One region of the Limnohabitans sp. INBF003 genome, then DNA from elsewhere that is predicted to be linked to it. Evidence: riboswitches for the same ligand, from Rfam matches in the RefSeq annotation. Region 1 holds a riboswitch; the other holds the start of a gene.
What was found. A riboswitch is a leader RNA that binds a small molecule or an ion and turns the genes downstream of it on or off. The one in region 1 is predicted to bind S-adenosylhomocysteine.
Positions count from the first base shown of each region.

Region 1 (3,413 bases):
ACACCACACGTTCGTCTTCGCGAATGCGGGGGTGCACCTGGGCATGGCCTACGTCAATCCCCACCACCTGCGCAGCACCTTGCTGCAGCAGGCAATCGGTAAAGCCCCCCGTGCTTTGGCCCACGTCCAGACAACGCAGCCCCTCGACCTTGACGCCTGTGACCTTCAACGCCCCTTCGAGCTTGAGCCCGCCACGCGACACATAGCGCGACTCGGCGTCGTCGAGCAACTCCAAGGCCGCACTTTCGGGCACCTCGTCGCGGTTTTTCACGATGGCGCGCCACGTCCCGTCGGGCTGCTGCCACTGAACGCCTCCGGCGATCAGTCGCTGAGCCTGAGAACGAGAAGCGGCCAGGCCGCGCTCGACGAGAAGTTGATCAATGCGCATGAAGTGTGGTTCTGACGAAGAGGTTCAAGTGAACAAGAGGCGTGATGGGAGGAAGCAGTTCGTTGCGCATGTGGGAGGCCGCCCCTGCGGGCGAATGCTGGCCGGGTTACGGCTGGCATTCGCGAGCGGGGGCTCGCTCACACAGGAAAAACAGCCATTGCTCGCAATGGCATCACACCACTCAATAACGGTAAGTGTCTGCCTTGTAAGGGCCGTTTTTGGACACGCCGATGTAAGCGGCTTGTTCGTCGCTCAACTCGGACAACATGGCGCCGACTTTCTTCAGGTGCAGGCGGGCCACTTTTTCGTCCAGGTGCTTGGGCAACACATAGACCTTGCCGGCTTCGTACTGGTCTTGTTTGGTGAACAGCTCGATCTGGGCGATGGTCTGGTTGGCAAACGACGACGACATCACGAAGCTGGGGTGGCCGGTGGCGCAACCCAGGTTCACCAAGCGGCCTTTGGCCAACAAAGTGATCTTCTTGCCATCGGGGAAGATGACGTGGTCAACCTGGGGCTTGATCTCGTCCCACTCCAGCTTTTCCAGCGAAGCAACGTCGATTTCGTTGTCGAAGTGACCAATGTTGCAAACAATGGCTTCGTCCTTCATGGCGGCCATGTGCTCGTAGCGGATCACGTTCTTGTTGCCGGTGGCCGACACGAAGATGTCGCACTTGTCGGCGGCGTATTCCATGGTCACGACCTTGAAGCCTTCCATGGCAGCCTGCAGCGCGTTGATCGGGTCGATCTCGGTCACCCAGACTTGGGCGCTCAAAGCGCGCAGGGCTTGGGCCGAGCCCTTGCCCACGTCACCGTAACCGGCGACCACGGCCACTTTGCCCGCGATCATCACGTCGGTGGCGCGCTTGATCGAATCGACCAAGGATTCACGGCAGCCATACAGGTTGTCGAACTTGCTCTTGGTCACCGAGTCGTTCACGTTGATGGCGCGGAACATCAAGCTGCCCTTGGCGGCCATTTCGTTCAGGCGCAACACGCCGGTGGTGGTCTCTTCGGTCACGCCGATGATGTGCGCGCCCTTGCGGCTGTACCAGGTCGGGTCCACGGCCAGCTTGGCCTTGATGGCATTGAACAGGCAAGTCTCTTCTTCGCTGGTGGGGTTGGCGATCAAAGACGCGTCGGTTTCGGCGCGCTTGCCCAGGTGCATCAGCAGCGTGGCATCGCCGCCGTCGTCCAGGATCATGTTGGGGCCTTCGCCTTCGGTGCCTGCAGCGCCGAAGTCAAAAATGCGGTGGGTGTAGTCCCAGTAATCGGCCAATGTTTCGCCCTTGATGGCGAACACGGGCGTGCCCTTGGCGGCAATGGCCGCTGCAGCGTGGTCTTGTGTCGAGAAAATGTTGCAAGAGGCCCAGCGCACATCAGCACCCAGGGCTTGCAAGGTTTCGATCAGCACAGCCGTTTGAATGGTCATATGCAGCGAGCCGGTGATGCGTGCGCCCTTCAAAGGCTGGGCCTTGTTGAACTCTTCACGGATGGCCATCAGGCCGGGCATTTCGGTCTCGGCGATTTTGATTTCTTTGCGGCCCCAATCGGCCAGGCCGATGTCGGCGATCACGCAGTCGGCGTTGATGGCGGTGTTCAAACGTGCATTCATGTGTTCAGCTCCAAAGCAATGTGAATGAGCCACACGCGTGGATGAAAGCACTGAGGGGGAAAAACAGGCTCACCGCACGTCGAGTGGATGAGCGTCGTTGCTGTTGAAGTGTTCCGAGCCTCACGCCCCGCTGCCGACTTGTTTGGCAAGTCAGGGGGCGCTGCAACGCTCCTCGGAAGGCCGCATTCTACCGCAGCTGGCGATTCCGCTAGACTGAGCCGGTTTGCAGCCACCCAGCACCCCACCCATGTCAGACCTGATGCTTCACCTCCCCGATTACTGGCATTTATGGGCCGTTGCGGTCGTGATTGGCCTCATTGCCCTGAATTACGGCACCCAATTTGTGGTCCCCGCCCTTCAGCTCAAAACCCAACTGTCTCAGGTCAATGCCCATTTGGCAGGGCTGTCTCAACAAGCACCAGGCACCCACATCGACTTGGCCCTGTTAAAAGACGAGGTGATGACCTCACCTGAGCTGCAACATGCCTGGCAGCAATACGCCAGCACCCTGCAACCCCAATGGCAAGCTGCCGACTCTGGCCCCCTTGGGGCCGCAAGGCAACGGGTAAGCCACCTGTCCCGGGCATTTTTTGCGCACATGGACGCGGCCTCCAACGGCCACCGGCTCGACCTGTCCAACCTCGAACAACTGGCGCAAAACGACCCCAGCCTGGGCAAACTCTGGACCGAATACAACCAAGCACTGGAAGCGCTCCAGCAACTCGAGGTTTCGGCACAAAACACCACTGGCCAATGGCAAGCCAACAGCCATGCCGAAAACTACTTCACCGAGCAAGCCCTGGTGGACTCGCCACTTCAATCGAATTTCTACAAACACATCCCCGGCATCCTGACCGGTGTGGGCATCATTGGCACGTTCACAGGCCTGATTGCCGGGCTCATCCACTTTGATGTCTCCCATCCGGAACGGGTGCAGACCGCGCTGAGCCAGCTGGTTCAAACCGTGGGCCATGCATTCCTAGTCTCGGCCTTGGCCATCACCTTGGCGATGGTGTTCACCTGGATCGAGAAATCGCTGCTCACGGGGCGTTACCGGCAGGTAGAGCAACTTCAGCAAGGGCTGGACACGCTGTTCAACCCCCAAGGTGGCGCCCAGTACATGGAACGACTGAGCTTGGCAGCCGAGATGCAAGCCGCGCTGTCATTCAAAATTTTGAGCCAACTGCGCGAATCGTCCACACACACCCAGACACGTCCAGCGCCATGATCGGCTCCAGAAAAGCGCCCAAACCCAAGCGCGCCGACGATGCAGAAAAACCCTTCTGGATTTCGTTTTCCGATCTGATGACCGCTCTCATGGTGCTGTTTCTGGTGGCCATGGCGGTTGCCTTGATGAGCGTCACGCAAGGCTTGCGCAAGATGGACGAAAGCCGAATGACGCGCGACCAA
Region 1 covers NZ_AP029222.1:2,789,919-2,793,331, forward strand. The annotation lists gene ACZ5VE_RS12860 (TlyA family RNA methyltransferase) at 1-388, opposite strand, end outside; gene ahcY (adenosylhomocysteinase) at 570-2,003, opposite strand; S-adenosyl-L-homocysteine riboswitch at 2,086-2,183, opposite strand; gene ACZ5VE_RS12870 (hypothetical protein) at 2,263-3,231, shown strand; gene ACZ5VE_RS12875 (flagellar motor protein MotB) at 3,228-3,413, shown strand, end outside.

Region 2 (3,413 bases), 320 kb from region 1:
ATAGACCTTGCGCGCCTGCTCGCCCACCACCTCGTCGTCAAGAATCGAGGGGAAAGGCCCGGCCAGGTCCCAGGTCTGGAAGAACGGGCCCCAGTCGATGTATTGCGCAATCTCAGCCAGGTCGTAGTTCTTGAACACGCGCCGACCGATGAACTTGGGCGCAGCGGGCACACCTTGTGACCAGTCGATCGGCGTCTTATTGGCGCGGGCCTGGGCCAGCGTCCACATGGGTGTTTGTTTTTTGTTGGCGTGTTGTTCGCGCACCTTGGCGTAATCGGCATTCAAGTCGGCGATGAACTTGGCCGCTTGCTCGGACAACAAGCCCTGCGCCACGCCCACGCTGCGCGAGGCATCGGGCACATAGACCACGGGGCCGCTGTAGTTGGGCGCGATTTTGACGGCGGTGTGCACACGGCTGCAGGTGGCACCACCAATCAACAGCGGCATTTGGCGTTCGCGGAAGTACGGGTCTTTTTCCATCTCAGAGGCCACGTACTGCATCTCTTCGAGGCTGGGCGTGATCAGGCCCGACAGACCGATGATGTCGGCGTTTTCTTCCTTGGCCTTGGCCAAAATTTCGTGGCAGGGCACCATCACGCCCATGTTGACCACTTCAAAGTTGTTGCACTGCAAAACCACGGTGACGATGTTCTTGCCGATGTCGTGCACATCGCCCTTGACGGTGGCGATCACGATCTTGCCCTTGGCTTTCACGTCTTCGCCCGCCGCTTCTTGCGCGAGTTTTTCAGCCTCGATGTAGGGCAGCAAATGCGCCACGGCCTGCTTCATCACACGGGCGCTCTTGACCACCTGCGGCAAAAACATCTTGCCTTGGCCGAACAGGTCACCGACCACGTTCATGCCGTCCATCAGCGGGCCTTCGATCACATGCAGCGGGCGACCGCCTTGGGCCAGCACGTCACGGTAAGCCGCTTCGGTGTCTTCGTTGATGAAGTCGGTGATGCCGTGCACCAGCGCGTGCGAGAGGCGCTGCGCCACGCTCACAGGTGCATCGGGCGTGCCGCGCCAGGCCAGCTTGGTGCTCTCGTCCTTAGCGGCGCCCTTGGCGCTGTCGGCAATCTCCACCAGGCGCTCGCCCGCATCGGGGCGGCGGTTGAGCACCACGTCTTCCACGCGCTCGCGCAGCGTGGGCTCCAGGTCGTCGTACACACCGACCATGCCCGCATTCACGATGCCCATGTCCATGCCCGCTTGGATCGCGTGGTACAGGAACACGGTGTGGATGGCCTCGCGCACGGGGTCGTTGCCACGGAAGCTGAAGGACACGTTCGACACGCCGCCCGACACCTTGGCACCCGGCAGGTTCTGCTTGATCCAACGCGTGGCGTTGATGAAGTCCACCGCGTAGTTGTTGTGCTCTTCGATGCCGGTGGCAATCGCAAAAATGTTCGGGTCAAAAATGATGTCTTCGGGCGGGAAATCCACCTCGTCCACCAGCACGCGGTAAGCGCGTTCGCAAATCTCGATCTTGCGTTCGTAGGTGTCGGCCTGGCCTTTTTCGTCAAACGCCATCACCACGGCAGCCGCGCCGTAGCGCTTGACCAACTTGGCCTGGCGCTTGAACTCTTCCAAACCTTCTTTCATGCTGATCGAGTTGACAATGCCCTTACCCTGGATGCAGCGCAGACCCGCTTCGATCACGGTCCATTTGCTCGAATCCACCATCACCGGCACGCGGGCGATATCGGGCTCACCGGCCATCAGGTTCAAAAACCGCACCATGGCCGCCTGGCTGTCGAGCATGGCTTCGTCCATGTTCACGTCGATCACCTGTGCACCGTTTTCGACCTGCTGACGCGCCACGGCCAAAGCCTGCTCGTACTCGCCGTTCAAAATCATGCGGGCAAAGGCCTTGGAGCCGGTCACGTTGGTGCGCTCACCCACGTTGACAAACAACGATCCCTCGCCGATGGAGACAGGCTCCAGACCGGACAACTTCATGGGGGGAACAGACAGAATTTCGGACGCGACAACAGACACAGGCTCACCTTGGGCTTACAGGTGAGCGTCGTTGTGCAAAACAATCAGGAATTGAAGGCCCCAAGCCTGACCTGCAAGCTCATGGGTAGAGGCAGGCTGCAACGCTCCTTGGGAAGGTAGTGATTTTAACCGGTGGCTTCAAAGTAGCCGCTGAGGCCCCGCTTGTACCAAGATGACAGCTTTTCAGCGGTCTGAGTTGCACAATATCAGTGCACCATCATTGAACACCCCATGATCCTCACATCTGCCTCACTCAGTCCCCTCCAAGGCGCCTCCAACTTCCGCGATGTCGGCGGCTACCGCAATGCCGATGGTCGCCAAGTGCGTCGTGGCCAGGTATTCCGCTCAGACCATCTGGGAGGACTGACTTCTGAAGACTTGACGCGCTTTCAGCAGCTGGACATCGGGCACAGCCTGGACTTTCGCGGCGAAGCCGAATGCAAGGCCACGCCCTATGCCATCCCAGGCGTGCAGCGTGTGGCGCTGACGATTGAACCCACCGTAATCGCCCGCATGCAGGCACTGGTGGCGCAAGGCATTGTGCCGACCACCGAAGAAACGGTGGATCTGATGCGCGAGACCTACCGAGATTTTGTGAACAACAACGCAGGCACTTACGGGCGGTTCCTGAAGCATTTGCTCGAAGAGCCAACACCCCAGGTGTTTCACTGCACCGCAGGCAAGGACCGTACGGGCTTTGCGGCGGCGCTGCTGTTGTCAGCACTGGGGGTTGACCGGGCCACCATCGAGCACGACTATTTGCTGACCAACCAACTGTACAAGCGCGATGCCCGACTGGAAGGCCAAGGTCACCCGCATGTGATGAAGGTGCTGTGGCAAGTGCAGCCCGAGTTTTTGCATGCGGCATTTGAAGCGGTGGATGCGCAGCATGGGGGCATGGCCGACTATTTGCACGGGGCGATCGGACTCAGCCCGCAAGAGCTGGCCGAGTTGCAGCGGACGCTTTTAGAACCTTGACTCTTTTGTAGGAGCTTGCCTGCAAGCGATGGCTTGTCGCCTGTCAACGGCTTTATCGCCAGCAGGCTGGCTCCTACAGAACACATCAGTTTTTGTGAGGTACAGACTTCATCGATCCTGATCAAGCCGCTTCTTTGTAGAAGAACCCGCCATGCACGTTGCGCGGTGCCAGCGGGCCTACCGCTTTGCTGATGGCACCGATGTGGTCGGGCGTGGTGCCGCAGCAGCCGCCCACGATGTTGACCAGGCCTTCAGCGGCAAACTCGTGCAGCAGACGGCTGGTCACTTCGGGGGTTTCGTCAAAGCCGGTGTCGCTCATGGGGTTGGGCAGACCGGCGTTGGGGTAGCAGCTGATGAAGGTATCGCCCGCGACCTTGTTGAGTTCCTGAATGTAGGGGCGCATCAGCGTGGCCCCCAGCGCGCAGTTGAGGCCG
Region 2 covers NZ_AP029222.1:3,108,264-3,111,676, forward strand. The annotation lists gene metH (methionine synthase) at 1-1,962, opposite strand, end outside; S-adenosyl-L-homocysteine riboswitch at 2,018-2,117, opposite strand; gene ACZ5VE_RS14555 (tyrosine-protein phosphatase) at 2,233-2,979, shown strand; gene ACZ5VE_RS14560 (homocysteine S-methyltransferase family protein) at 3,101-3,413, opposite strand, start outside.
Region 2: linked by a shared signal. The riboswitch ahead of metH (methionine synthase) and the one ahead of ahcY (adenosylhomocysteinase) in region 1 are both predicted to bind S-adenosylhomocysteine.